DNA from 3 places in the Janthinobacterium lividum genome. Region 3 is predicted to be linked to each of the others. Evidence: predicted binding sites of a transcription regulator. Region 3 holds the regulator's gene; each other region holds the start of a gene.
What was found. The regulator NrdR, encoded in region 3, represses ribonucleotide reductase genes. The targets are predictions, from matches to a motif close to CACNANATNTNGTG.

Region 1 (9,643 bases), 480 kb from region 3:
AGGCGCGACGCGGCCCGTCCCGCCTGCGCGTCGAGCTCCGCATACGTGATGCGGCGTTCGCCGTCGATCAGGGCGATCTGTTGCGGATAGCGGCGTGCCGTCGCTTCCAGCAGGTCGGCCAGTACTTCCCCGCGCAGCAGATCCGGTCGCGGCGGGCCGTACAGGATGTCGGCGTGGGTGGAAGGAGTGCCTGGGCTGACTGCGGTGAAATCGTTCATGGATGACGCTTATCTGTAATGCGGAGTGAAGAATCTGATGGGCTGCGCATGGCGCGCGGCACAGTTGATACATTACAGCACGCAAGACATTTCAGCGTTGCAGAACGGGGAATTTTGTAGAGCTTTCAGCAATTATGTGGCGGCAGGATCAACCGCCATGATTACGGAATGTAAATCGCGGAAACATGGCGCCGATTTGCGCCAAAGTATGCGCCGCCGGATAGCCGTGCAGAGGGCGGCCGGACAGCACCGCGTCCGCGCAGCCTTCGGCGCGGAATTGCTGCAGCACGTAGTTGTCGACGCCTTTCGCGGCCAGGGTGGTGGCCAGGGACAGCAACTGTTCGTCCGGCAGCAGGTCCGGGTGGGTGGTGGTGCGGCATTCGTAGGCGACGCCGCTGGCGAGGATGGCGTCCAGGCAGGCGCGCGCCGGGTCGCCGCTGCCGGCCACGCGGGTCACATGACGATAGTCGGCAAACGGCGCTTTGATGTCGAAGCCGACCCAGTCGACCAGGGGCAGCACTTCCTGCAGGCGCTGCGGATAGATGCAGGCCGTGTGCAGGCCGATGCCGAACCCCAGTTCCCTGACGTCTTGCATGGCCCGCCCCAGCGCCGGGTCCATGCACGCTTCGCCGCCGCTGAAGACGACGGCGTCGACCAGGCCTGCGCGCCGGCGCAGCCAGGTCAACACGTCGTGCCAGGGCATGGCGCCTTCCGGCGTGCGCGCCTGCAGGTGAGGATTGTGGCAATAGCCGCAACGCCAGGGGCAGCCCTGCACGAACACCACGGCCGCCAGCTTGCCAGGGTAGTCGGTGGCGGAAAAGGGCGTCAGGCCGCCCACTTTCAAATCAGCCGCCATGGCAGGCGGACAGGCCAACCCGGGCGCTCGCTTCCGTAAAGTACTGGCGCTCGTGGAATTCGCCCTGCTTGCCGATGTTGAACGAGGCGACGGGGCGGTGATAGCCCATCACGCGGGTCCAGATTTCGCAGCGCTGGCGTTCGGTGTCGAGCAGAGTGATGGCGGGAGTGAAGTCGGGACGTGCGTTCATGGCGTTTCCTTGAGTGGGTGAGCGAGATCGGACTGCTTGCGCGCGATCAGTTCCGCGTCGCAGGTGGGACAGAATTCATGTTTGCCGGCCAGGTAGCCGTGGCGCGGGCAGATGGAAAACGTGGGCGTGACCGTGATGTAGGGCAGCGAGAAGCGGCTCAGGGCGCGTTTCACCAGCTCGCGGCAGGCATTCGCGTCCGACAGCGCTTCCGTCATGTACAGGTGCAGTACCGTGCCGCCCGTGTACTTGCGCTGCAGCGCGTCCTGCAATTCCAGCGCCTCGAACGGGTCGTCCGTATGGCCGACGGGCAGCTGCGACGAATTCGTGTAGTACGGGTTGTCGACCGTGCCCGCCTGCAGGATGGCGGGGAAGCGCTTGCGGTCTTCGCGGGCGAAGCGGTAGGTCGTGCCTTCGGCCGGCGTCGCTTCCAGGTTGTACATATGGCCCGTCTCTTCCTGGAATTGCACCATGCGGGCGCGCACGTGGTCGAGCAGGCGCACGGCCAGCGCATGGCCTGCTGGCGCCGTGATGTCGTAGGCGTCGCCGCTGAAATTGCGGATCATTTCGTTGATGCCGTTCACGCCCAGGGTGGAGAAGTGGTTGCGCAGGGTGCCAAGGTAGCGCTTCGTGTACGGGAACAGGCCTTGCTGCATCAGTTCCTCGATGGTGCGGCGCTTGATTTCCAGGCTCGTCTTGCCCAGTTCCAGCAGGCGGTCCAGGTCCGCCATCAGGGCTGGCTCGTCGCCGCGCCATCGGTGGCCCAGGCGCGCGCAGTTGATCGTCACCACGCCCAGGGAACCCGTCTGCTCGGCGGAACCGAACAGGCCGTTGCCCCGTTTCAGCAGTTCGCGCAAGTCCAGCTGCAAGCGGCAGCACATGGAGCGGATCATGTTCGGCTTGAGTTCCGAATTGATGAAGTTCTGGAAGTAGGGCAGGCCGTAGCGGGCCGTCATCTCGAACAGGCGTTCCGCGTTTTCGCTATGCCAGTCGAAATCCTCGGTGATGTTATAGGTGGGGATGGGGAAGGTGAAGACTCTGCCCTTGGCATCGCCCGCCATCATGATCTCGATGTAGGCGCGGTTGATCATGTCCATCTCCACCTGCAGCTCGCCATAGCTGAAGTCCATCTCCTGGCCGGCGATGACGGGAATCTGCTCGCGCAGGTCGTCCGGGCAGACCCAGTCGAAGGTGAGGTTGGTAAACGGCGTCTGCGTGCCCCAGCGCGATGGCACGTTGAGGTTGAAGATCAGCTCCTGCATGTACTGGCGCACGTCTTCGTAGCGCAGGCTGTCCTTGCGGATGTAGGGTGCCATGTAGGTGTCGAAGGAGCTGAACGCCTGCGCGCCGGCCCACTCGTTTTGCAGGGTGCCGAGAAAATTGACGATCTGGCCGATGGCGCTCGACATGTGCTTGGGCGGACCGGATTCGATCTTGCCCGGCACGCCATTCAAGCCTTCGTGCAGCAGGGTGCGCAGCGACCAGCCGGCGCAATAGCCGGCCAGCATGTCGAGGTCGTGGATGTGCAGCGCCGCTTCGCGGTGCGCCGCGCCCACTTCCGGCGGATATACCTGGTCCAGCCAGTAGTTGGCGATGACCTTGCCCGACACGTTGAGTATCAGGCCGCCCAGCGAGTAGCCCTGGTTGGCGTTGGCGTTGACACGCCAGTCGCGCCGCTCCAGGTATTCATTGATGGACGCGGCGACATCGACCTGGCCGCGTGTGGGGGAAACTGCATTTGTCGTCATGAAACCTCCAATAAACACAACATGCGGTGTTTTTATGGAGATTAATCACTAAATATAGTGACGTCAAAGGGCGCGTGCTGTTGCGTGACGAATCCTTGATGCAGGTGAAAAAAGCGCCCCCGTTTACTTTTTCGCGCGGCCCTGGCGCAGGATGAAGCAGCTCAGGCCAAAGTACGCGGCGGCGCAGACGGCGATGCTGATAGTGGAGGCGGGCAGCACGTGCGCCCAGATTTCCAGCGGCGAGAAGGTGCTCCAGCTGGCGATGCGGATATCGAAGGTGACGTAGTTCGCCAGCAGCCAGTAGACGGCCAGCAGGCCCGTGCTGATGGCGATCTGGCGCGGCACCGGCATGGCGCGGCGCGCGAAGACGGCTTGCAGGAACAGCAGCAGCACGCCCGGATACGCGCCCAGTATCTCGGGCGACAGGATGGAGAGCTTTTCTTCGACATAGCCGTCGGCGGGCGCGGCCCACTGTACTTGCAGCACGGTGAGGAACAGGGTGAGCAGGAAGATCAGCAGCGGTTTGCGGGGCATGGCGGGCAATCGAAGAGGGAGAAAAGTGGGGCATTTTACAGCCAGGTCAAGCAAGTTGAACGCGCGCCAGCCATGCATGCATTCCTTCACCTGCGTCAAGGACTGGCCAGCATGGGCGGGGCTATAGTCTGCACCCTGAGCCGATACAGGACTGTGAATATCATGATGCTTGAATCAACCACCGCCACCCGCGTGGCCGGACCGCTGGAACTGGTCTGCCCCGCCGGCAGCCTGCCCGCCTTGAAAGCAGCCGTCGACAATGGCGCCGACACCGTTTACCTGGGCTTTCGCGACGCCACCAATGCGCGCAATTTCGCCGGCCTCAATTTCGACGAGAAGGCCATCGCCGAGGGCGTGCGCTACGCCCACCAATATGGGCGCAAGGTGCTGCTGGCGCTGAATACCTATCCGCAGCCGCACAACTGGGCCGTGTGGCGCAGTGCCATCGACCGCGCCGCGCAGGCCGGCATCGACGCCATGATCGTGGCCGATCCGGGCCTGATGGCCTACGCAAGTGAGCACCACCCGCAGCTGCGCCTGCACCTGTCCGTGCAGGGCTCGGCCACCAACTACGAAGCCATCAATTTTTACCATGAGCACTTCGGCATCGCCCGCGCCGTGCTGCCGCGCGTGCTGTCGATGGCGCAGGTGGAGCAACTGATCGCCAAGACGGAAGTCGAGATCGAGGTCTTCGGTTTCGGCTCCCTGTGCGTGATGGTCGAAGGGCGTTGCGCGCTGTCGTCGTATGCGACGGGCGAGGCGCCGAATACCCATGGCGTGTGCTCGCCGGCGAAATCCGTGCGTTGGCTGGAAACGCCGAACGGCCTCGAATCGCGCCTGAACGGCGTGCTGATCGACCGCTATGCGCCCGGCGAAAACGCCAGCTATCCCACCCTGTGCAAGGGCCGTTTCGAAGTCAATGACGAAGAGTATTACGCCATCGAGGAGCCGGCCAGCCTGAATACCCTGGCGCTGCTGCCGCAACTGATCGCCATGGGCGTGCGGGCCGTGAAGATCGAAGGGCGCCAGCGCAGCCCCGCCTACGTGGCGCAGGTGACGCGCGTGTGGCGCGAGGCGATCGACGCCTGCCGCGAAGGCAATGCGCGCTACGCCGTCAAGCCGGGCTGGATGGCGGCCATGGACAAGCTGGCCGAAGGCCAGCAGCACACATTAGGTGCTTACCACAGATCTTGGAAATAGAGGATGAACATGCTGAAGCTTTCACTGGGCCCCTTGCTGTACTACTGGCCGCGTGCCACCGTCTTCGAGTTTTACCAGCAGATCGCCGGCACCGCCGTCGATATCGTGTACTTGGGCGAAACCGTCTGCTCGCGCCGGCATGAGGTGCGCCTGGCCGACTGGCTCGATATCGCCGACATGCTGGCCGCCGCCGGCAAGGAAGTGGTGCTGTCGACGCAGGCGCTGATCGAGGCGGGCGCCGAACTGGCGACCCTGCGCCGCATCACGGGCAATGGCCGCTATGGCGTCGAGGCCAACGACATGGGCGCCGTGCACTGCATGGAAAAGGGTACGTCCTTCGTCGCCGGTCCCCATTTGAACCTGTTCAATGGCCCCAGCCTGCAATTGCTGGCGCGCCTGGGTGCACGGCGCTGGGTGATGCCGCTGGAAATGGGGCAGACGGCGCTGGCCGAGATGCAGCGCCAGAAGCCGGAAGGGCTGGAGACGGAAGTCTTCGCCTACGGCCGCATGCCGCTGGCGTTTTCCGCGCGCTGCTTCACGGCGCGCAACCGCAACCTGCCGAAGGACGATTGCGGCTACAGCTGCCTGGAAGAGCCGGACGGCCTGCTGCTGCGCACGCGCGACGAAGTGCCATTCCTGGTACTGAATGGCACGCAGACGCAGTCGGCGCTGGTCTACAACCTAGTGCGAGAACTCGACGCCATGCGCGACATGGGCGTGGTGGTGGCGCGCATCAGCCCGCAAGCCATGCATACGGAACAAGTCATCGCCATCTTTGACCGCGCCCGCCGTGGCCAGGTCAGCGGCATCGGCGCCCAGGCCCAGCTGGCGGCCTGCCAGCCGGCCGGCGCCTGCGACGGCTACTGGCACGGCCAGCCCGGCATGGAACAGCACGCCCCACATTGAACGCATCGAAAGGAAGCACCATGCAAGATCAACTGGAAAGATTGCCGATCCCGGCCAAGCCTCCCATGAGCAAGCCCGGCGTGTCGTACCGCTTGCCGGAACCGCTGGCCGAATTGCTGTCCAAGCTGCCCCCGTATCCCGCCTCCTGGCTGTTCGTGCAAGGCTTGAACCGCCTGCTGGCGCCGCAATTGCCCGACGACGTGCGGCGCAGCCTGGAAGGGCGCAGCTTGCGCTTGCGGCTGCTGGACGCGGGCATCGCCTTCGATTTCGAGTGGCAGGGCACGGTGTTTGTGGCCGAGCGCTATGTCGACGTGCCGGACCTGTGCATCGCGGCCAGCGTGCATGATTTGATGCTGCTGGCGCGGCGCCACGAAGATCCGGACACCCTGTTCTTCAGCCGTCGTTTGAGCCTGGAAGGCGATACGGAACTGGGCTTGCTGTTCAAGAATACGCTCGACGCCATCGAGTTGCCGCCGTTCGACCTGCAGGCGCTGGGACCGCGCCGCGTGCTGGCGCATCTGCGCGACCGGGGCGCGCGGGAAGGCTGAGCGGCGAAGGGAAGAGGGGGCAGGCGCTCAGTGGCGGCAGTGGCCGCAAGCGCCGCTGCACGATGCCAGCTGTTCTTCATCCGTCGCTTCGCCCATGAAGCCGGCGTCGTTGACGGCGGCCAGCAGGCGTTCCTGCGTGGCCAGACGTTCGTCGAACTGCACCGTGGCGCCGTGCCGCGCCAGCGAGACGCACACGGTGCTCACGCCCGTGACGGCTTCGAGCGCGCCCGTCAGCCTGTCGGCGCAGCCTTCGTGATCCATCCCGATAATATTCAAGCGCGCTGTCTGCATGTGTTCCTCTTGTTTTTCAAATAAAAAAACAGCGTAGGCGAGGGGCGCGCATGCCGTCCAGAGCAGCACGCAAGATTTATTTCCTATTTGCGGTTTTGTTGATCTGGATTAACTCCAGCCTCTCTGCTGCAGTCTGAAACTGCTGTTGTTTTGTACACAGTTGCCGTATTCCAGTCGACAAGCGTGCTCTGCTGCGCGATACTGTCATTCTGATAAGAACGCTATGAATGCGCTGGAAAGGAGGGGCCATGCGGCGCCGCCCCCTGCTCAAGCTTGCCGCCCTGTGGCCGTTGGGCGCGGCCATCGGCGCGGTGCCGCCGCTGCCGCTCGTGTATCCGCGCCATCAGGCGCTCGATGATCCGCAGCAAGGCTATGTGACGGCCTTGCTGCAACAGGCGCTGGCCCGTTCGGGCCAGGCCTATGCCTTGCGCCGCTCCGCACTGCGCATGGTGCAGACGCGCGCGATGCAGGAAATCGCCATGGCATCGGGCAGCGTCGATGTCGTCTGGGCGATGACGAGCCGCGCGCGCGAAACGCAATTGTTGCCAGTGCGCATCCCCATCGACCGCGGCCTCATCGGCTGGAGAGTGGCATTGATCCAGGCGCGCCAGCCGCAACTGCTGCGCGATGTGCGCAGCATTGCCGCCCTGGCGCGACTGTCTGCCGGGCAGATGCGCGACTGGCCCGACTCCGCCATCCTGCAGGCGAATGGCTTGCGCCTCGATACGTCGAGCACCTATGAGGGCCTGTTCCAGCAACTGGCGGCAGGGCGCATCGATTACTTTCCCCGTTCCGTGATCGAGGCGCAAAGCGAGCTGGCCAGCCACGCGCAATTGCCGCTGGCGCTGGACACTCACCTGGTCATCCGCTACCCGGCCGCGCTGTACTTTTTTGTCGGCAAGCACCGGCCGGAACTGGCGCGCCACATTGAAACGGGACTGGAAACCATGCTTGCCGACGGCAGTTTCGCGCAGCTGTTCCAGCGCCATTTTGGCCGCCTCGCGCAGGGCCTGAATCTGTCCCGGCGCCACGTGCTGGAGCTGGCCAATCCCGACTTGCCGGAAGAGACACCGCTGGCGCGCAAGGCACTTTGGTATCGTCCGAGACATTACTAATAGTTTTGTTGATCGATGTCAAACAAGTGCTTCAATCGTGCGCAGGATGTTTGATGAAAAGCAAAGCAAGTTCAACAGAACACCTGTTGACACTTGTAAAATTTTCACCGAACATAATTCCTCGTAACAACATTTCTCCGGCGCAAGCGTTTATCGCAAGTGCCGTGCAGGATCCGTGCGCCCGTTCAACAGCCAGCTGCCGTCAGCCGCCGAACGCTCTGTTCTCTTGTAACCATCCGTTATCTTTTCGAAGGTTTGTCCATGCTCGATTCGATCACGTCCATATTGCACCAGGTGCCGGAACTGGCCCTGTTCCTGGCGCTGGGGCTAGGCTACGCGGTAGGGCAGATACGCTTCGGCCCGATCCAGCTGGGCGGCGTGTGCGGCACCCTGATCGCCGCGCTGCTGATCGGCCAGCTGGGCATCACCCTGGACGCCAGCGTCAAGAATGTCTTCTTCATGCTGTTCATCTTTGCCCTCGGCTATGCGGGCGGTCCCCAGTTCTTTGCCAACCTGAATGCCAAGGGCTTGCGATTAGGGCTGCTGTGCCTGATCGAAGTGGTGGTGGTGCTGGCGCTGGTGCTGCTGGCCACGCGTTTCCTGGGTCTGGACCAGGGTACGGCGGCCGGCATGATGGCGGGCGCGGCCACGGAATCGGCCGTCGTCGGCACGGCCACGGACGCCATCTCGAAACTGGCGCTGCCGGCGGCCCGCATCGCCGAGCTGCAGGCCAACGTCGTCACCGCGTATTCCATCACGTATATCTTCGGCCTGATCGCCATCGTCATCGCCACCAGCCAGATATTTCCGCTGTTGTTGCGCGTCAATCTGCGCGAGGAAGCCGATAAATTGTGGGAAAAGATGGGCGGCGCGCAGACCGATGGCGACGGCGTGCAGGCGACGCCGGAAATGGTGGGCCGCGCCTACCGCATCAGCCGTGGCGCGGGACGCCGTATAGATGCCTTGCAGCATATTTTTGCGGGCCGCGCCAGCATCACGCGCGTGCGCCGGCACGGCAAGGTATTGCCTTTGGAACCGGAACTGCGCTTGCGCAACAACGACGAAGTGCTGGTGATCGGCCACCGTCCCGCGCTGGTGGCGGCCGAAGCCATCCTGGGCGAGGAATTTGCCGACACGACGGGCTTGAACATGGCTGTCTCCGCCGTCGAAGTGGTGCTGCAGCAAGCATCGCTGGTGGGCCAGCCCTTGCGCCAGCTGGCCTTGCCTTCCGGCGTTCACGTGGCGGCCGTCGTTCGTGGCGAACACAGCATGCCGCCGCTGCCTGATCTTTCCTTGCAGCGCGACGACGTGCTGCGCCTGTACGGCACGACGGAAGGACGCGAGCTGAACACGGCGCTGGCCGCCATCGGCAAGCGCGTGCCCACGGGCGACCGCAGCAATATTGTCTACGCCAGCATCGGCATCGTGCTGGGCGTGTATATCGGCGGCTTTTCCGCCAAGCTGGGCGGCATTCCGTTTTCGCTGGGCACGGGCGGCGGCGCCTTGCTGACGGGCCTCGTGTTCGGCTGGTACCAGGCGCGCAAGCCGGGCATGCAGGGCATCCCGCCCAGCGCGCTCGACATGATGAAGGATATCGGCCTGGCCACCTTCATCGCCTGCGTGGGCCTGGCGTCGGGGCCGCAGGCGATCGATCTGATCCGCCAGTACGGGCTGTCGTTGCCGCTGATGGGCGTATTGATCGCCGTCATCCCCGCCTCGCTGTCGCTGCTGGTGGGGCACTTTTTCCTCAAGCTGGAAGCGCCCGTGCTGCTGGGCGCCATCGCCGGCCAGCAGTGCAGTACGCCGGCTTTGTCCGCCGTGCAGAACGCGGCCGGCAATTCCACGCCCTTGCTGGGCTACACGATTACGTATGCCATCTCGAACGTGGTGCTGCCCCTGCTGGGGCCGCTCATCGTGGCCTTGGCCGGCTCCGTCCACGCATGAGCAGCCGGCAAGGGCACACGCAGTAAAGAATTCCTTCAACACGAAAGGCGGTCCGCATGGAATGGTTGCATGAGTTATTCAAGAAGTCGCCCGAAA
Region 2 (9,643 bases), 2.6 Mb from region 3:
ATGACCATGATGCTCAGCCTGATCGCCGCCGTCTCCCTGGTGGTGGGCGGCATCGGCGTCATGAACGTGATGCTGATGACGGTGCGCGAGCGCACGCGCGAAATCGGCATCCGCATGGCGACGGGCGCGCGCCGGCGCGACATCCTGCGCCAGTTCCTCACCGAAGCCGTGCTGGTGTCGGTGGTGGGCGGCGTGGCCGGCATCGTGGTCGGCGTGACGGTCGCCGGCCTGCTGCTGGTATGGGACGTGCCGGTGATCTTTTCCCTGAGCGCCATCGCCGGCGCGTTTGCCTGCGCCGTGGTGACGGGGCTGGTGTTTGGCTTCATGCCGGCGCGCAAGGCGTCGGGACTCGACCCGGTGGTGGCGCTGGCGGGACAGTAGCAACAGACGGTCGTCATAACGCCGGCAGCGTGGCTGCCGGCAAAAAAATGTTGCCCTGGCTCCAACACGCGGTACTATCTCTTGATAATAAGAGCAGTGTTTCGCGTAGCTTTGCCCTTGCGGGCACACACCAACCACCACAGGAGAACCCGATGCGTAAGAAATTAACCTTGAAGAGCGGTATTGCCGCCGCCCTCATGCTGGCCTTCGGCATGGGCGCTGTCCAGGCACAGGCGCAGGAAGTCGTGCGCCTGGGTAATTTGAAATTCGCCCATTACGGCGCCGTGTCGTACATCAAGGAAATCGCGCCCAAGTGCGGCATCAAGGTTGAGGAGCATGTGTTCGCCAAGGGCCTCGACGTGATGCAGGCGATTATCGCGGGCGAACTGGACGTGGGGGCGACGGCGTCCGAAGCGGCCATTTCCGGCCGCGCCGGCGGCGCGCCCATCTACGTGGTGGCCGGTTTTGCCAAGGGCGGCGCGCGCCTGGTGGGTGGGGCGGGGCAAAAGATTGCCAGCGTCAAGGAACTCAAGGGCAAGCGCGTGGGTGTGACGCGCGGCGGCATCCAGGAAGTGCTGCTGCTGGCCGAGCTGTCGCAAGCTGGCCTGACGTATTCCGAAACCAAGGGCAAGGATGTGCAATTGGTATTCCTGGCCTACGCCGACTTGAACCAGGCGCTGATGGGCAAGAATATCGACGCCATGATGCAGTCCGAGCCGCAATCGTCGCAGGCCATCAACAAGGGTTTCGGCACCGAAGTCATCAAACCGTACGACACGCCGATCGGCGAACCCGTGCGGACTATGGTGATGACGGAAAAGTTCTACAAGGAACGCCGTCCCGTGGCGGAAAAATTCATGCGCTGCTTCGTCGAAGCCACCAAGACCTTTATCGACAACAAGGCGACGGCGGAAAAGTATGTGCGCGAAGTGGTGTTCCGGGGCCAGATCACGAAGGATGACTTCGACGACGCGATCAGCAATTCGCCGTATTCGTATGACATCTCGCCCGAGCATATTCAGACCACCACGGACGTGATGGTGAAAACGGGCGTGGGCCGCATGACGAAACCGCCCGTGGCCAAGGACTGGGTCAAGACCGACTTGCTGGAGCAGGCGAAAAAGAGCCTGAACGTGAAGTAAACCGGATATTGGCAATGCCCGATGGCCCGCTTAAGCGGGCCATCATTTTTTTGCGGCATACTAATATATACAGGTAGCGTGAAAGATTGCCGAAATCTTGAGGGTGCGCCACCCCGTCATGCCTCAGGCGCGATATCATGGCAGGCTTGCGGCATTGGATGGCGGCGTCGTGCCTGTCACCGGGCTGTCGCCTGAATCGCGCTTGTCGGCTATGGTGTAAACTTAAACTATGCAGATCTATTTCTTTTTCATCGCCGCGCTGTTGTACGCGGCGTGCGCGGTGCTTCCCTCGTCCCGTGCCCGGCTCATTGCCGGCCTGACCGGCGTTGCCTGGCTGGCGCACGCCGCCACCTTGTGGTTCGACCTGATGGCGCCGGGCACCTTGCGCTTCGGTTTTTCCGCCATGCTGTCGGCCGCGCTGTGGGTCTCGGTGGGCGCCTACTGGATAGAGAACCGCAATTTCAGCCTGGACGGACTGCGCCGCATGGTCATGCCCAGCGCCGTCCTCGCCATCGGCCTGGCCTGGGCCTTTCCTGGCAGCCAGGTCAACATGGAAGGCAAGTCGGCCGTCTTCGGCTGGCACATTGCCGTGGCCGTGCTTGCCTACAGCACCTTGACGATTGCCGCCTTCCACGCCGTGCTGATGGCGCTGCAGGAATCGCGTTTGCATACGCGCAGCGAAAGCCGCGGCTTCATCGGCACGGCGCTGGACCAGTTGCCAGCCCTGCTGACGATGGAAAAACTGCTGTTCCGCATGATCGGCCTGGGCTTCATCCTGCTGAGCCTGACCGTGCTGTCGGGTATCGTGTTTTCCGAACAACTATTTGGCAAGGCCCTGAACTGGGATCACAAATCCGTGTTTACCATGCTGTCGTGGCTGTTGTTTGCTGCGCTGCTGGCAGGCCGCCGCTTTCGCGGCTGGCGCGGCAAGACGGCCCTGAGTTTTACCCTGGCCGGTTTCGCCACCTTGCTGCTGGCCTATGTCGGCAGCCGTTTTGTACTGGAAGTGGTTTTACACCGAGGATTCGCATGACACGTGTTTTATTCTGGCTGGCGCTGGTATTCCTGGTGCTGTTTGCTATCCGCAGCAAGATCCGGAGCATGCAGCAACGGGCCCGCGCGCAGCAGCAACAGCAGCCGAATCCGTTTGCGCCGCCGGGCCGGCCGCAGGAATTGCCTGATGCCGAACTGATGCTGTGCTGCGCCCATTGCGGCGTGTACTACCCGGCCTCCGAAAACGTGCAGGCCAAGGGCCACGATTACTGCAGCCACGCGCACGCCACCTTGTAAGGGCGTGCCGGCGCGCGTTGCTCATCCGTATCGTAACGTCCTCCGGCATCCGTCCGGCGTAGCATCTGCAGCAGGCGGTTCGTCGCCGCCATTGCAGAAAGGCGCGCTCCCATGTCCCGTCCCAGCCCCAGTCCGCAGACCGCCGCCGGCATGCCGCCGGCGCCGCAACTGAGCGGCAATTCGCTGCCCATGCAGGCGCTGCGCGCGCAGATCGGCCGCATCGCCCGCTGTGGCGCGCCGGTGGCCATCCGCGGCGAATCGGGCACGGGCAAGGAACTGGCGGCGCGCGCCATCCATGCGCAGGGCGCGCGCGCCAGCTTCCCGTTTATCGCCGTCAACTGTGGCGCTATTCCCGAAGCGCTGATGGAAGCGGAATTCTTCGGCTGCCGCCCGGGCGCCTATACGGGCGCGCTGCACGAACGCCAGGGCTTGTTCCAGGCAGCCCACGGTGGCAGCTTGCTGCTCGACGAAGTCGACGACCTGCCGCTGTCCATGCAGGTGAAACTGTTGCGCGTGCTGCAGGAGCGCCGCGTGCGCAAGCTGGGCGGCAGTACTGACGAGGCAGTCGACGTGCGCATTCTGTGCGCCAGCCAGCATGGCCTGGGGCGCGGCGTGGCGGCCGGGACGTTTCGCCAGGACCTGTTCTACCGCCTGAATGTGATCGAGCTGGCACTGCCGCCGCTGCGCGAACGGCGCGGCGATCTGCAGGTATTATGTGAGGTGATCCTCGCGCGCCTGTCGCCGCGCCGGGCCGTGAGCCTGGCGCCGCCCGTGCTGGCGGCCCTGGCCGCGTATGCGTTTCCCGGCAATGTGCGCGAACTGGAAAACGTGCTGGAGCGGGCGCTGGCCTTTGCCGACGGCGGCGTGATCGCGCTCGAGGGGCTGGCCTTGCCGTCGGCGGCGGGCAGCATGCCGTCGCGGGCGCCGCCGGCCTTGCCGGAACGGCAACTGTGCCTGCCCGGCATGGCGGCGTATGGCGTGCCCCCCGTCTTGCCGCTGGACATGTATTTGCGCCAGGCCGAGCGCGACATGATCCTGCTGGCGCTGGTGCAGGCGCGCTACCACCGCGCGCGGGCGGCGCGCCAACTGGGCCTGAGCGTGCGCCAGTTGCGTTACCGCATGCAGAAATTGACGATACAGGAAGCCCTATTTGATGAGCGCATGGACGATAGATGAAGACGGCTGGTGCGATGGCGCGCTGCGCTATGACTCCCAATACTACGATGCGCGACCGGACGGCGCGCAAGTCGATTTGCTGGTGATCCATAACATCAGCTTGCCGGGCGGCCACTTTGGCGGACCGCATGTGTCGGACTTGTTTACGGGCCGGGTAGATTATAATGCCGATCCTTCTTTCGCCGACCTGCGTGGCTTGCAAGTCTCGGCGCACTTTTTTGTGCGGCGCGATGGTGCGTTGCTGCAATATGTTTCTGCTGATAAACGTGCCTGGCATGCCGGCGCGTCCACCTTCGAGGGACGTCCGCAGTGCAATGGCTATTCCATCGGTATCGAAATGGAAGGCGCGGACGATGTGCCTTTCCAGCGGCGGCAATACCATGTCCTGGCGGCGCTGACGGTGGCGCTGGCGGCGCGCTACGGGCTGTCCCAGGTGCGCGGCCACGAGCATATCGCGCCGGGAAGGAAGACGGATCCGGGACCGTTTTTTGACTGGCATTTTTACCAAGTATGCTGGCTGGAAACCTTGCGCGGGCAGCCTGCGTTAGCGCTTACTTCGCGGGGATTGGGCTTTCCATCCATGCCCTGAAAAGTCAACCGAAATCGTATAAGAAAAGACAAAAAATTACGCTGGCGGATGCCGGAAAACTATTGCATCACCCTTCGATGGGTACTACAATTAGTGCAGAAGTTGGATGTAAAGACTATATCTAGTGCCATCACAGACGTTTTCAGAATTATTGTCAAAGCTATCCGGATTGCTGATAAAGCACTGGAACTGGCGGTTTATCACCCTTGATCGTGTTTCGCGCCAGCCGGGCAGTGCGGTGTGGCGAGATGGATACTGACCTGTTTTATGCACTATGAATTTACTATTTAGCAACAAATACCTGAAGAAACCCTGACCATCGGGCGTTCTATTCAACAACACACGCGGCAGCAAAACTGCAGGCTGACTTTAGCTGACAACGGGAGCTTCAATGCAATCACCACAAGATATTTCCATCCATCCAACGCCAGTATCGCCAGCGCCAGGCGCGGCCAACAGTGTGGCGAGCACGGGCGCGGCATTGGGCGACTATCGCATCATCCGCCGCAACGGCGCGGTGGTGGCATTTGAGCCTTCGAAGATCGCCATCGCCATGACCAAGGCGTTTTTGGCCGTTAACGGCGGCCAGGGCGCAGCCTCGGCACGCATCCGCGAACTGGTGGAACAACTGACCGACGGCGTCGTCGCCGCGCTGGTGCGCCGCCATCCGGGCGGCGGCACCTTCCATATCGAAGACGTGCAAGACCAGGTGGAACTGTCGCTGATGCGTTCGGGCGAACACGACGTGGCGCGTGCCTACGTGCTGTACCGCGCCAAGCACATGGAAGAGCGCCGCCTGCAGAAGGAAGCGCAAGGCGCTTCCGCGCAAGTTTCTGCACCACAATTGAACGTGCTTGATAACGGCGTGCGCCGCCTGCTGGACATGCAGGAAGTGCGCGACCTGATCAACGCCGCCTGCGCCGGCCTGGAAAAGCACGTCGATGCCGACGCTATCCTGGCTGAAACAGTGAAAAACCTGTACGACGGCGTGCCCGTCGAAGAGCTGCACAAGTCGGCCATTCTGGCGGCGCGCGCGCTGATGGAAAAAGACCCGGCCTACAGCCAGGTCACGGCCCGCATCCTGCTGCACACGGTGCGCAAGGAAGTGTTCGGCAAGGAAGTGCCGCAAGCGGCCGCTGCCGCCGAATACCTGACGTATTTCCCGCAATACATCGCCAAGGGCATCGCCGCCGAGCTGCTGAACCCGGTACTCGCCAGCTTCGACCTGGAACGCCTGGCGAAAGCCATCGTGGCCGACCGCGACTTGCAATTCGGCTACATCGGCCTGCAAACCCTGTATGACCGCTACTTCCTGCACATCCAGGACGTGCGCATCGAAATGCCGCAGGCGTTCTACATGCGCGTGGCCATGGGCCTGGCGCTGAACGAGGCGGACCGCGAAGCGCGCGCCATCGAGTTCTACAGCCTGCTGTCCTCGTTCGACTTCATGAGCTCGACGCCGACCCTGTTCAACTCGGGCACCCTGCGCTCGCAGCTGTCGTCGTGCTACCTGAGCACCGTCTCGGATGACTTGGAAGGCATCTACGACGCCATCAAGGACAACGCGCTGCTGGCCAAGTTTGCCGGCGGCCTGGGTAACGACTGGACGCCAGTGCGCGCCCTGGGCGCCCACATCAAGGGCACCAACGGCAAGTCGCAAGGCGTGGTGCCGTTCCTGAAAGTGGTGAATGACACGGCCGTGGCAGTCAACCAGGGCGGCAAGCGCAAGGGCGCCGTCTGCGCCTACCTGGAAACCTGGCACATGGATATCGAGGAATTCCTCGACCTGCGCAAGAACACGGGCGACGACCGCCGCCGCACGCACGACATGAACACGGCGAACTGGATTCCCGACATGTTCATGAAGCGCGTCATGGAAAAAGGCGAATGGACCCTGTTCTCGCCGTCGGACACGCCAGACTTGCACGACAAGGTCGGCAAGGCTTTCGAACAGGCTTACGTGGGCTACGAAGCCAAGGCCGCCGCCGGCGAAATCCGCGTCTTCAAGAAGATCGCCGCGCTGGACCTGTGGCGCAAGATGCTGTCGATGCTGTTTGAAACGGGCCACCCATGGATCACGTTCAAGGACCCTTGCAACATCCGCAGCCCGCAGTCGCACGTCGGCGTCGTCCACAGCTCGAACCTGTGCACGGAAATCACCCTGAACACGGGCCCTGACGAAATCGCCGTCTGCAACCTCGGTTCCGTCAACATGCCGGCGCACATGAAGGAAGGCAAGCTCGATCACGTCAAGCTGGCCAAGACCATCCGCACCGCCATGCGCATGCTCGACAACGTCATCGACATCAATTACTACGCCGTCGACAAGGCGCGCAACTCGAACATGCGCCACCGTCCGGTTGGCATGGGCATCATGGGCTTCCAGGACTGCCTGCACATGATGCGCATCCCGTTCGCCTCGGACGCCGCCGTGTCGTTTGCCGACACCTCGATGGAAGCCGTCTGCTACTACGCCTACCTGGCGTCGACGGAACTGGCCGAAGAGCGCGGCCGCTATGAATCGTACGCCGGTTCGCTGTGGGACCGCGGCATCCTGCCGCAGGACTCGGTCAAACTGCTGGCCGAAGAGCGCGGCGGCTACCTGGAAGTCGATTCCTCGTCGGCCATGGACTGGACGCCGGTGCGCGAACGCATCGCCAAGTTCGGCATGCGCAATTCGAACTGCGTGGCGATCGCCCCGACGGCGACGATTTCGAACATCATCGGCGTCTCGGCCTGTATTGAGCCGACGTTCCAGAACCTGTACGTGAAATCGAACCTGTCGGGCGAATTCACCGAAATCAACGGCTACCTGGTGCGCGACCTGAAGGCGCGCGACCTGTGGGATGAAGTCATGATCTCCGACCTGAAGTACTTCGACGGCTCGCTGGTGAAGATCGACCGCATCCCGCAAGACCTGCGCGATATCTACGCCACGGCCTTCGAAGTGTCGCCAAGCTGGCTGGTGGAAGCGGCTTCGCGTCGCCAGAAGTGGATCGACCAGGCCCAGTCGCTGAACATCTACATGGCTGGCGCATCGGGCAAGAAACTGGACGAAACCTACAAGCTGGCATGGCTGCGTGGCCTGAAAACCACCTATTACCTGCGTACCATCGCCGCTACCCACATGGAGAAATCGACCTCCAAGACGGGCGCGCTGAACGCCGTGGCAGTCGACGGCGGCATGTCGGCCAGCGCCCAAAGTGCACAAACCAGCGCCCAGGCAGCCGTCGTGGCGGCAGCAGCAGTGGCCGTGGCGCCGGTAGTGGCAGCGGCAGCGGACGACGCCGATGGCGAAGCCTGCTACCTGCGTCCGGGTGACGATGGCTTTGAGGAATGCGAAGCCTGCCAGTAAGATTTTAGTTGTCAGCCCGGCACGGCCGGGCTGATTCAATGTTGTCAATGTCCGCATTGTCCGATACAACGGGCCTGTTGCGGATCGCCGGCTCGCCGGCATGGAAAGGAAGAAGAATATGTCGTTGTCTTGGGATGATGAAACCACGTCGGCAGCTGTGCCGCGTCCGGCGCAGCAAGCGCCACTGGGAAATACCGAATTGAACCTGCCGGCAGGTGCCGAGCCGTCCGAAGCGAACGCAGAGCAAGTGGCGCGCCGCGTGAATGCCGACGACAAGCGCATCATCAACGGCAAGACGGACGTCAACCAGCTGGTGCCGTTCAAGTACAAATGGGCGTGGGACAAATACCTGGCCGGCTGCGCCAACCACTGGATGCCGCAGGAAGTCAACATGCAGCGCGATATCGAGCTGTGGAAGAACCCGAACGGCCTGACGGACGACGAGCGCCGCCTGGTCAAGCGCAACCTGGGCTTCTTCGTGACGGCCGATTCGCTGGCCGCCAACAACATCGTGCTGGGCACCTACCGCCACATCACGGCGCCCGAGTGCCGCCAGTACCTGCTGCGCCAGGCGTTCGAGGAAGCGATCCATACGCACGCCTACCAGTACATCGTCGAATCGCTGGGCCTGGACGAAGGCGAGATCTTCAACGCCTACAACGAAGTCAAGTCGATCCGCGACAAGGATGAATTCCTGATCCCGTTCATCAACACCCTGACCGACCCGGCGTTTGTCACCGGTACGGTGGAAAACGACCAGAAGCTGCTGAAGTCCCTGATCGTCTTCGCCTGCCTGATGGAAGGTTTGTTCTTCTACGTCGGCTTCACGCAGATCCTGGCGCTGGGCCGCCAGAACAAGATGATGGGCGCTGCCGAGCAGTACCAGTACATCCTGCGCGATGAATCGATGCATTGCAACTTCGGCATCGACTTGATTAACACGATCAAGATGGAAAACCCGCAGCTGTGGACGGCCGCCTTCCGCGAAGAGATCAAGGACCTGTTCATGAAGGCCGTGGAACTGGAATACGCGTACGCGGAAGACACCATGCCGCGCGGCGTGCTGGGTCTGAATGCGCCGATGTTCAAGGGCTATCTGCGCTTCATCGCCAACCGCCGCGCGCAGCAGATCGGCATCGAGCCGCTGTTCGCCCAGGAGGAAAATCCATTCCCATGGATGAGCGAGATGATCGACATGAAGAAGGAACGCAACTTCTTCGAGACGCGCGTGACGGAATACCAGACCGGCGGCGCGCTGAACTGGGAATAATTAGATGAGGAAATGAAAAAGCCCCATGAGGTGCAACTCACGGGGCTTTAGGGAAAAGAGGGCCAAACAACAACCTCTGGCTTTCTCTTGATGCTATTTCTATGTACTAGAAGTCGAAGTTTAAACTTCGAAAGCCGATATGGCAAGGCTCAAGTTCATCATCGAGGTAAATGATGAAAGGAACGACACATGAAAACTTGTGCCTATCCCAAATCCGTGCATGTGACGCAATACTGGCGCTTCCGCTTTGGAAAGCTTGAAATTGTGTGCGAACACTGCCGGTCTCCACGTTCGCGATAGTGGATTAAAGAGGACGGCTTTTTGCCGTTCTCTTTAAAGGAATAGTCAGTTTTCGTGATGTAAAAACAACTTGAACTTTGCAGGAGTACCGAACGAATTTGTGAGTTTGACTCACTCTTACGTATCTCTTCATATCGACT
Region 3 (9,643 bases):
ACGCCGGCAGGCCGCTGCTTTTAATCTTTCGGACCGAAATAATTTCCCCAGTTGGCAGTTGCTCGATCTTGAACACGGCGCGCGGGTTGCCCGGCACGTCCGTGCTACCGCTGTACGCGATATTGCTCTTGATCTTGCTCGTCAGGGCAGCGACATAGCCGCTGTCCTTGCGTGGCGCGGTCGCTTTCGCGGCCGTGCCCGTCGTGCCGGCGCCCGCCGCACCCGTGATGCGGCTCATTTCCGCGGCGCGCGCCTTGTCGGCGGCTTTTTTCTCTTCCGCCGCTTTTTTCGCCTTGGCGGCTTTTTCCGCCGCCGCTTTTTTCTCGGACAGTTCTTTCTCGGCTTTTTCTTCCGCCGCTTTTTCTTTCTCTTTGGCTTCCTTGGCTTTCTCCAGCTTGTCAGCCTTTTCTTTTTCCAGCTTTTCAGCCTTGTCTTTCTCTTTCTGCTTCTGTTTTTCCAGTTCGCGCTTTTCTTCCTCGCGTTCCTTCAATTCCTGCTTGCGGCGTTCTTCCGCTGCCGCTTTGTCTTTTTCTTCCTTCAGCTTGGCCTTCTTGCGTTCGAGGGCGATCTCCGCCTCGCGCAGATCGACCTTCGGCTCGGGCGCTGCCACGGGCGGCGGTGGCGGCGGAGCCGGCTGTTCCACTTGCGGTTCCGGCGGCGGCGCCGGTGTCGGCTCCGGTTCCGTCGCCACGTCAGGCGGCGGCGCGGCCGTCTGCACTTTCATATCCCACACTTCCGCTTCGACGGCGACAGGTTCCGTATTTTGCCAGTGTACGCCCACCCACAGGAAAAACAGCAGCCCAAGGTGCATCGCCAGCGCCAGGCCCAGCGAGGGCCAGCGGCTGCGTTCGCGCGGCACGCTGTAGGGCTTGCCGAGTACATGGTCGATTTGTTTGTTCTGCAAAGTCTAGTCTATCTAAAAACGGTCAAGTCTGGAAACAGGGTGCTGCGCTTACTTGGTGGCCAGGCCGACGCGGGTAATGCCCATCTTTTTCGCTTCCGAAATGAGCTGGATCACATCGTCGTACTTGCTTTCCTTGTCGCCGGCGATCATCACGGGATAGTCGGGGTTACTTTCATGCAAACCGCGCAGCTTGCGCAGCAGGGCGTCGCGGTTCGGTTCCGTCTCCGGCGACAGCTGTTCCTTGCCGATGACGCCGATCGACAGCGAACCATTCGGTTTCAGCACGATCTGAATATAGTCATCGGGCGGTTTGGCCGACTTTTCCGCGTTGGGCAAGTTCACCACGCTGGGATTGTTCGACGACGGCATCACCATGAAAATGATCAGCAGTACCAGCATCACGTCGATATACGGCACGACGTTGATCTCGGACTTGAACTTGCGGCCACGGCCACCGCGCATGCCGCCGCTATTGAATGAGGAACCCATGGACGCTGCTCCCTCTTAGCGCGACTGGCGCTGCAGGATGTTGGAGAATTCCTCGACGAAGCTTTCGAAGCGGATCGCCAGACGGTCGATGTCATGCGAAAAACGGTTGTAGGCGACGACGGCGGGAATGGCCGCGAACAGGCCGATGGCGGTGGCGATCAGCGCTTCGGCGATGCCGGGCGCGACGGCGGCCAGCGTGGCTTGCTGCACGTTGGCCAGGCCGCGGAAGGCGTTCATGATGCCCCAGACGGTGCCGAGCAGGCCGATGTACGGCGAAACGGAGCCGACGGAAGCGAGGAAGGCCAGATGCGATTCGAGCACGTCCATTTCGCGCTGGAAGGCGGCGCGCATGGCGCGGCGTGCGCCGTCGAGCACGGCGCCCACGTCCAGCGCTTCGCGCGAACCGTAGGAAGCCTTGCCCTTGATGAATTCGCCCATGCCGGCATCGAAGATGCGGGCCAGCGCGCCGCTCTGGTCGCGGTTGCCGCTGGCGTTCTGGTGCAGCGCATGCAGGTTGCCGCCGGCCCAGAAGCTGCGTTCGAATTCGATGGTTTGCTTGCGCGCCTGGCGCACGGCAAACATCTTGCGGAAAATGTAGGTCCAGCTGGTCAGGGAAATCAGCAGCAGCAGGGCCATGATCAGTTGCACGATCAAATGGGCATTGGAGATGAGCGCGAGGAAAGAAAGATCTTGTGTAACGTTCATTGGCTGGCAGTCTGTTGGGTGAATTGTCCGGGAGTGGCGGGTAGGGCTCAGGCGGCGCGCATGCGGGCCGCGACTGCATCAGGCACGGCGCGCGGGCGCAGTGCCGAATCGACGCAGCCGATCTTGACGCGGGCCGTATTGAGCAGGCGGTCGCCGCACCAGGCTTGTTGCAGGAAAACGATGGAGGCGCGCCCCATTTTTTCTATGCTTAAGGTTAATCTTACCGTGTCATCGAGCCTGGCTGGCGCATGATAGTCGGCGTTGACGCTTTTGACAACGAACATTGCATCGTGCTGCTCCAGCAATTCCTGCTGGCCCACGTCGATGGCGCGCAGCCATTCGGTACGCGCGCGTTCGAAGAATTTCAGGTAATTTGCGTAATAGACGATGCCGCCGGCGTCGGTGTCTTCATAGTAGACACGTACGTTCCAGGTAAAGACTGAAGGCATGTTTATTGCGCCAGTAGTGAGATTGAGCAACATTTTACGCGATTTTTCTTCCTGTGACTGTGGGCGCTTGCTGGAAAGCCATGCAAAAGCTGCATATAAGTTGCACCGCAGCATTGTAAATCCGGCGTGTGCAATGGCAAGCTTCGTAACATACGCTTACATGCCATGGCCAGGTTTAAGTCCAGCTTAAAAGCCGCAGTCATGCCCCGGGGCAGCTCGTGGCCGCACCCTGGCTGGGGTGGCGCGCGGCGATTATAGCCGCACGGTTGCATTCCTTGCTCAATTTGGGCACTTAACTTACAATTTGGCTTCCATTACGTCTCACGTGACTGGCGAAAAGTCGGGCGATCTCCATGAATGGCGATCGGCAAACCGGCGAAAGGTGGGCATCCACCGGGAAACGTGAGATTTTTCATCAGCCGTTCGCCTGGGTAGCCACTATGGAAAAGCACGAAGAGGCTGCCTGTCCAATGTTGTTATTCACTTAACGCCGGCTCCCCTCATTCGATCCAACCTGCCAGTACAAGCACCCTCATACTTGGAGTTTTTACATGTTTGCAAAAGATCACAACCTCGCCAACGTCGATCCTGAATTGTTCGCCGTCATTCAAAAAGAGAATACGCGCCAGCACGACCACATCGAACTGATCGCGTCGGAGAACTACACGTCGCCAGCCGTAATGGAAGCGCAAGGCTCGCAGCTGACGAATAAATATGCCGAAGGCTACCCAGGCAAGCGCTACTACGGTGGCTGCGAATACGTCGACGTGGCCGAGCAACTGGCCATCGACCGCGTGAAACAGCTGTTCGGCGCCGAATGCGCGAACGTGCAGCCGAATTCCGGCTCGCAGGCGAACCAGGGCGTGTTCTTCGCCATGCTGAAACCAGGCGACCTGATCATGGGTATGTCGCTGGCCGAAGGCGGCCACCTGACCCACGGCATGCCGCTGAACATGTCCGGCAAATGGTTTGACGTCGTCTCCTACGGCTTGACGGCGGAAGAAGACATCGACTACGAGGCAATGGAGCGCCTGGCCCGCGAACGCAAGCCGAAACTGATTATCGCTGGCGCATCGGCGTTCTCGAAAAAGATCGACTTCGAACGCTTCAGCAAGATCGCCAAGGAAGTTGGCGCGTATTTCATGGTCGACATGGCCCACTACGCCGGCCTGATCGCCGCCGGCCTGTACCCGAACCCGGTGCCGTTCGCCGACTTCGTCACCTCGACCACGCACAAATCCCTGCGCGGCCCGCGCGGCGGCATCATCCTGATGAAGGCCGAACACGAAAAAGCCATCAACTCGGCCATCTTCCCTGGCATCCAGGGCGGCCCGCTGATGCACGTGATCGCCGGCAAGGCCGTCGCCTTCAAGGAAGCGCTGAGCCCTGAATTCGTCGAATACCAGAAGCAAGTGATCAAGAACGCCGACGTGCTGGCGAAAACCCTGATCAAGCGCGGCCTGCGCATCGTGTCCGGCGGCACCGAATCGCATGTCATGCTGGTCGACCTGCGCGCCAAGAACCTGACGGGCAAGGAAGCCGAAGCCATCCTCGGTTCCGCGCACATCACCTGCAACAAGAACGGCATCCCGAACGACCCGCAAAAGCCATTCGTCACCTCGGGCATCCGCCTGGGCAGCCCGGCGATGACGACGCGCGGTTTCAAGGAGGCGCAAGCGGAAGAAGTGGGCAACCTGATCGCCGACGTGCTGGACAATCCGCATGACGCCGCCACCATTGAGCGCGTGAAAGCGGCCGTGAAAGTGCTGGCCGACGCGCACCCGGTATACGCAGCTTAAGAGCCTGTTCCGGTGAAGGAATACATCTACAGCAGACAGCCCCTCGGAAGCGGGTACTGCGTTGCTCGTCGTAGCATTGCTAGCCATGCGTCCTTCTCGCGCCTTGTCCGCGCGACCGATGAGCAATCTGCTGCAGACGCTCCTTACCGGAATAGTCGCTAATTATTTGTCCAGAATGTGTCATACGGAGTAAGATTCTGTATGACACATTCCAGTCGTGCCCAAGGGCGCCCGGAGTGATTCGGGCGCCCTTTGTACAAGGGCGGCGATTTCCCGTAATTATTACTATAAAGTTGTAGCCAGCCCATGAAATGTCCATTTTGCCAGCACGGCGACACCCAGGTTCTCGATACGCGCGTATCGGAGGAAGGGGATGCCATTCGGCGCCGCCGCCGCTGCGGCAAATGCGACAAGCGTTTTACCACGTACGAGCGCATTGAACTTATCATGCCGGCCGTCGTCAAAAAGAATGGCAGCCGGACGGAGTTCGCTGCGGATAAGTTGCGCGGCAGTTTGATGCTGGCCTTGCGCAAGCGTCCCGTCGCGGCCGCCTCCGTGGATACGGCCATCGCGTCCATCCAGGAAAAACTGTTGACCAGCGGCTTGCGCGAAGTCGATTCCGGCTATATCGGCGAACTCGTCATGCAAGAATTGAAGCGCCTGGACAAGATCGCCTACATCCGCTTTGCCTCCGTCTACAAGAACTTCGAAGACCTGGCCGAGTTCCAGGATGCGATTGCCGAAGTGGGACAGGCACGCAAGCCCTGACGTTCACTTCGCCGACAACGGGGGCTACTCATGCGCCCCGTTTTCATCACGCCAGCGTTCGCCTGGCAAGCGGCCTGATCAATTCAACGCTGTTCTTCTCACCTTATCGCTGTCCTGTTTGCGCTAGCGCAGATCCGGTTTTTTGCGCGCGCCTATCTTGTAGCTGGGCCGCCTGTTCTTGCGACTCTTTCTGCGGAAGGGAGTAGCGCATGCGCAATGGCGGTCGCACTATGTTTCCTGCGGGTGGCAGCAGCCTCGTCGAGGTGCTCGTGTCGCTGCTGCTGTTGGCGCTGGGCCTGCTCGGTGCCAGCATCCTGCAACTGAACGCCCTGCGCGCGCGCCACGAGTCGGCGTTGTTGTCGGCGGGCGTGCAACTGGCCGCCGGCATGGCCGAGGGCATGCGCGCAAACAGCGTGCTCATGAATGGACCCGATGCGGGCAATCCCTACCTGAACGTGGCGTACGCGGCGGCGGACGGCGCCGACGCTGGCGGCGGTGCGCCGGACTGCTTCGGTGCCGCCGCCTGCGGTGCGGCTGAACTGGCGCAATTCGATATCGCCGAATGGAAGCAACGGCTGCATGCGGCCTTGCCCGGCGCACGTCTGCACATTTGCCGCGACCTCGCCGCGTGGGACGCCGCTGCCCAGGGTTTGCACTGGGCTTGCAGCGGCGGCAAAGGGGCGCCCATCGTCATCAAGCTGGGCTGGCGCGCCCGCCTGCCCGATGGCTCGTCCGCCGAGAATGCGGCAGGCGAGTCGCTGCCCAGGCTGGCAATCCAGCTGGGCGGAGGCGGCGCATGAACCGCGTGCCTGCCGCGTGGCGCCGGCATCGGGGCATGAGCCTGGTCGAATTGCTGGTGGCCCTGTCGCTCGGCGCGTTGCTGATGCTGGCGGCCAGTAGCGTGTTGCTGGCCGTCAGCGGCAGCTATGGCGACCAGTCCTCCAGCGCGCGGCTGGATGACAACGGCCGCTATGCGCTCGATACCATCGCCCGCGCCGTGCGCCAGACGGCGTACGTGAACTGGGATAGCAGCGCCGCGCCCGTCGCCCATGCCGATGACGACAGCGCCAATGTGGCCGGGCTCGACGCGCGCAGCCTGGGCAAGAACAGCGAAGGCATCAGCGGCGCGCTGCCCGGCGTCCTGCATGGCAGCGATGTGCTGGCCTTGCGCTATTACGGCACCGGCAAGGAAGAGGGCGGCGACGGTTCCGTGCTCAATTGCGCGGGTTTTGGCGTGGGCGCCGCGCAAACGCAGGCGCAGCGGGGCTGGAGCATTTTCTATGTAGCGCAGGGCGCCGATGGCGAGGGCGAGCTGCGCTGCAAATACCGTGGCGCGAACGGCTGGGGCGCGGACGCCATCATCCGCGGCGTCGACGCTTTCCAGGTGCTGTATGGCCTCGACACGGATACGCCTGCCGACGGCGTGGCGAACCGCTATGTCAACGCCAGCGCGCTCGACGCCTACGATGCGGCGCTGGTGCTGGTCGGCGCGGACGCGGCCGCGCGCCAGCGCGATTTTCACCGGCGCACCCACTGGAAGCGCGTGGTCAGCGTGCGCGTGGCCTTGCTGTTGCATGGCGAGGCGGGCCAGGCGGACAAGATGGCGGAACTGGGGCCGGCGCAGTTTGATCTGTTCGGCAAGGCGTATGCCGAGGCGCACGGCGCCGGCGACACGGGCGTGCGCATCGCGCGCGCGTCCTTGCCCGCCGCAACGCGCTCCCGGCTGCGGCAACTGGTGCAGACGAGCATCATGCTGCGTAACGGGCCGGCCTAGGCGGGCGGCGCGATGGCTGGCGCGGGCGTCCGCTGTTGCGTACCTTGTCGCGCACTTCGTGGGCACCGCAGCGGCGCTACCCTCGTGTATGTGCTGTGTCTGCTGGTGATCATCTTGTTGCTGGGCATATCGGCGGCGCAGATGGCCTTGCAGGGCGAGAAGGCGGCACGGGGCGAGCGCGACAGGCAGATCGCGTTTCAGGCGGCGGAGGAGGCATTGGTGGATGCGCAGAACGATATCGAAGGCTTGCCCGGCGTGCCCGGACGCAGCAGCCTCTTCGCGCCAGGCAGTGCGGCAGGGTTTGCGGACGGCTGCGGCGAAGGGGGAACACTGGGCCTGTGCCTGCCGGCAGCCCCGGGTGCGCAGGCACTCTGGCTGAGCACGGACCTCGATGGTGCCGCAGGGGGCAGCCGCACCGTGCCGTATGGCCAGTTTACGGGCGCCGCCATGCAGACGGGGCAGGGTTTCCTGCCGTCGCGCCGGCCCCGCTACCTTATCGAACTGCTGCCGTTTCACCCGCCCGGCGCGCAGGCCACTGCAGTGGCCAGTGGTCTGGCCACGGAAAGCTATGTGTACCGCATCACGGCCATCGGTTTTGGCGCGCAGGAAAGCACGCAAGTCGTGCTGCAAAGCTATTACCGCAAGCCGGCGGCTGGAGCGGGGCCATGAGGGCTTTGCCGTCCGCTTTCTCGTCCGCGCTGCGTTGCTCCGGCTGGGCCTGGCTGCTGGTGGCTGGCCTGATTTGCCGTAGTGTCCTTGCCGCCGCTCCCCCGGTGGCGCTGGCGCGGGCCGACGCGGGCTTGCACGGCACCAGGGTGCCGCCGAATCTGCTGCTCAACCTGTCCCTCACCCACGCTGCCGCCGCTGCCGCGCATGGAGGCAACTATGCGCCGCAGCGCGAGTACCTCGGTTACTTCCACGCCCGCATGTGCTACAGCTATCCGTATCACAGCAAGGACGGCGTCATGCTGCCGGACTTGCGCGTAGCGACCGCTTACTTCTCCGTGCTGAAACCGGCCGATGCGCTGCACGGCTGCGGCGGAGACAGTTTCAGCGGCAACTTTCTCAACTGGGCCAGTGCCAGCATGCTCGACATCGTGCGCTATGCGCTGACGGGCGGCGACCGCGTCATCGACGAGGTGCGCAAGACGGTGCTGCAGCGCGCCTATTTGCCCGATGCCGACAGCCCCATCGACTTTTTTGCCCACCCCGTTTTTTTCCCGCGCAAGGTCTTGCAGACTGGCGTGGCGGCGGCGACACCATTTGCGTTGGCGCAACTGGCCATCGTTTCTTGCCGTAATCGCCTGTTGTTCGGCGACGCCAGTTTGCCTCCGGGCGGCAATTGCGACGCGCCTGGGGCCGCCGCCACGCACGGCGTGTTCCTCGCGCGCGTGCGCGTGTGCGACGCTGATGAGGGGCCGCTGCGCGACGACTTGTGCCTGGCGTATGGCAAGAACTACAAGCCGGTGGGCGCCGTGCAGCGCCATGGCGGCAGGGTGCGGGTGGGCGTGTTTGGCCATTTGAATGGTTTGCCTGCAAGCGCCGGCGTCGTGTATGGCGGCGTGCTGCGCGCGCCGCTGGCCCACGTGGGACAGCAGCGCTGGATGGCGCCCGACTTTATGCCGCAAGACAATGCTGGCGCCGAGTGGCATCCCGCTACTGGCGTGTATGCGGTTCAAGCTGCGGCCCAAGGCGCGAGCCCTGGCGGCGGGGTGACCGCTTACATCAATGGCCTGGGCCGCGGCAACGCCGGGCATCCTGGCGCGTACGCCAGCGCGGCGCCGCTGGCTGAATTGCTGTACGAATCGCTGCGCTATCTGCAGGGGCGGCAAGCGAGCGCCGTCGTGCCGCCCGCTACGGCACCGCCTGCCATCGACGACGGCTTGCCGGTCGTGACGCAATGGAGCGACCCGCAAACGGCCAGTTGCCAGCGTCACATCGTCGTCAGTCTCGGCGATGCGGGCATGGCGGGTGACCGCTACGTGCCCGGCAACGTCCCGGCGACTCCCGCATCAAACGGCGACCGCGCCCGCGCGCCGGACAGTTTTGCGCCGCCCCCGTTCGATGTCATGGCCTGGACGCATGCGGTGGGCAGCCTGGAAAGCGGTGGCGCGCAAGGCAATCCCGCGCCACGGCCCGAACTGGCGGCACTGGAATTGCTGGCCGAGGGGGCGGGCGGCGCCAGCTACCATGCGGCAGGACTGGCCTACTGGTCGCATGTGCAGGCCCTGCGTCCCGGTGGCAAGAGCGACGGCATGGCGAAGGTCGAGCACTATGCGGGCGACTTGCGCCAGGGCGACCCGGCCGGCGAATCGGCCGCCACTCCCGCCGCTACGCCCTTGTTATTGGCGGCCAAGTATGGCGGCTTTCTCGATGCCAATGGCGATGCCAACCCCTTCAAGAGCGCGACTGGCAGCGCGCTGAGCGAGTGGAGCCTGGATGGCCGCTGGCCCGCCCATTACCTGCCCGGCAGCGACCCGGCCGCCCTGATCGGGGGACTGCGCGCAGCCTTTGCGGCTGCCGACAAGGGCAGCTTGCCGGCGACGCTTGCCGGGCCGGCCCTGATGGCGCTGGCCAGCGGCACGGAAGAGGCTTACTGGTTCCAGACGCAGATACGCCTGGCCGATGGCAGCATGACCTTGTCGCGCACCGCATTTGCCCTGGGGGGCGATGGCGCACTGCTTCCCGGCAAGCCATGGTGGCGCACGGGCTTGCAGGAGCAGGTCGCGCCAGATGGTACGCCGGCGGCCTTGCG

Region 1: a site for NrdR is predicted at 3,056-3,069, ahead of U0004_RS11355 (ribonucleoside triphosphate reductase). Genes of this name have one in related genera too.
Region 2: a site for NrdR is predicted at 4,692-4,705, ahead of U0004_RS25960 (ribonucleoside-diphosphate reductase subunit alpha). Genes of this name have one in related genera too.

What each region holds. Positions count from the first base shown of each region.
Region 1 is NZ_CP139976.1:2,493,449-2,503,091, forward strand. It holds gene U0004_RS11340 (Pls/PosA family non-ribosomal peptide synthetase) at 1-218, opposite strand, end outside; gene U0004_RS11345 (anaerobic ribonucleoside-triphosphate reductase activating protein) at 367-1,074, opposite strand; gene nrdD (anaerobic ribonucleoside-triphosphate reductase) at 1,064-1,264, opposite strand; gene U0004_RS11355 (ribonucleoside triphosphate reductase) at 1,261-3,009, opposite strand; gene U0004_RS11360 (hypothetical protein) at 3,133-3,543, opposite strand; gene ubiU (ubiquinone anaerobic biosynthesis protein UbiU) at 3,706-4,743, shown strand; gene ubiV (ubiquinone anaerobic biosynthesis protein UbiV) at 4,753-5,649, shown strand; gene ubiT (ubiquinone anaerobic biosynthesis accessory factor UbiT) at 5,670-6,197, shown strand; gene U0004_RS11380 (heavy-metal-associated domain-containing protein) at 6,225-6,488, opposite strand; gene U0004_RS11385 (substrate-binding periplasmic protein) at 6,737-7,603, shown strand; gene aspT (aspartate-alanine antiporter) at 7,865-9,547, shown strand; gene aspT (aspartate-alanine antiporter) at 9,604-9,643, shown strand, end outside.
Region 2 is NZ_CP139976.1:5,739,585-5,749,227, reverse strand. It holds gene U0004_RS25990 (MacB family efflux pump subunit) at 1-381, shown strand, start outside; gene U0004_RS25985 (ABC transporter substrate-binding protein) at 534-1,523, shown strand; gene U0004_RS25980 (cytochrome C assembly family protein) at 1,753-2,556, shown strand; gene U0004_RS25975 (PP0621 family protein) at 2,553-2,813, shown strand; gene U0004_RS25970 (sigma 54-interacting transcriptional regulator) at 2,925-3,989, shown strand; gene ampD (1,6-anhydro-N-acetylmuramyl-L-alanine amidase AmpD) at 3,967-4,578, shown strand; gene U0004_RS25960 (ribonucleoside-diphosphate reductase subunit alpha) at 4,970-7,933, shown strand; gene U0004_RS25955 (ribonucleotide-diphosphate reductase subunit beta) at 8,052-9,203, shown strand; gene U0004_RS25950 (hypothetical protein) at 9,574-9,643, shown strand, end outside.
Region 3 is NZ_CP139976.1:2,011,062-2,020,704, forward strand. It holds gene tolA (cell envelope integrity protein TolA) at 1-904, opposite strand, end outside; gene U0004_RS09140 (ExbD/TolR family protein) at 953-1,393, opposite strand; gene tolQ (protein TolQ) at 1,409-2,098, opposite strand; gene ybgC (tol-pal system-associated acyl-CoA thioesterase) at 2,146-2,547, opposite strand; ZMP/ZTP riboswitch at 2,863-2,987, shown strand; gene glyA (serine hydroxymethyltransferase) at 3,099-4,346, shown strand; gene nrdR (transcriptional regulator NrdR) at 4,653-5,114, shown strand; gene pilV (type IV pilus modification protein PilV) at 5,324-5,914, shown strand; gene U0004_RS09170 (PilW family protein) at 5,911-6,888, shown strand; gene U0004_RS09175 (pilus assembly PilX family protein) at 6,901-7,557, shown strand; gene U0004_RS09180 (pilus assembly protein) at 7,554-9,643, shown strand, end outside.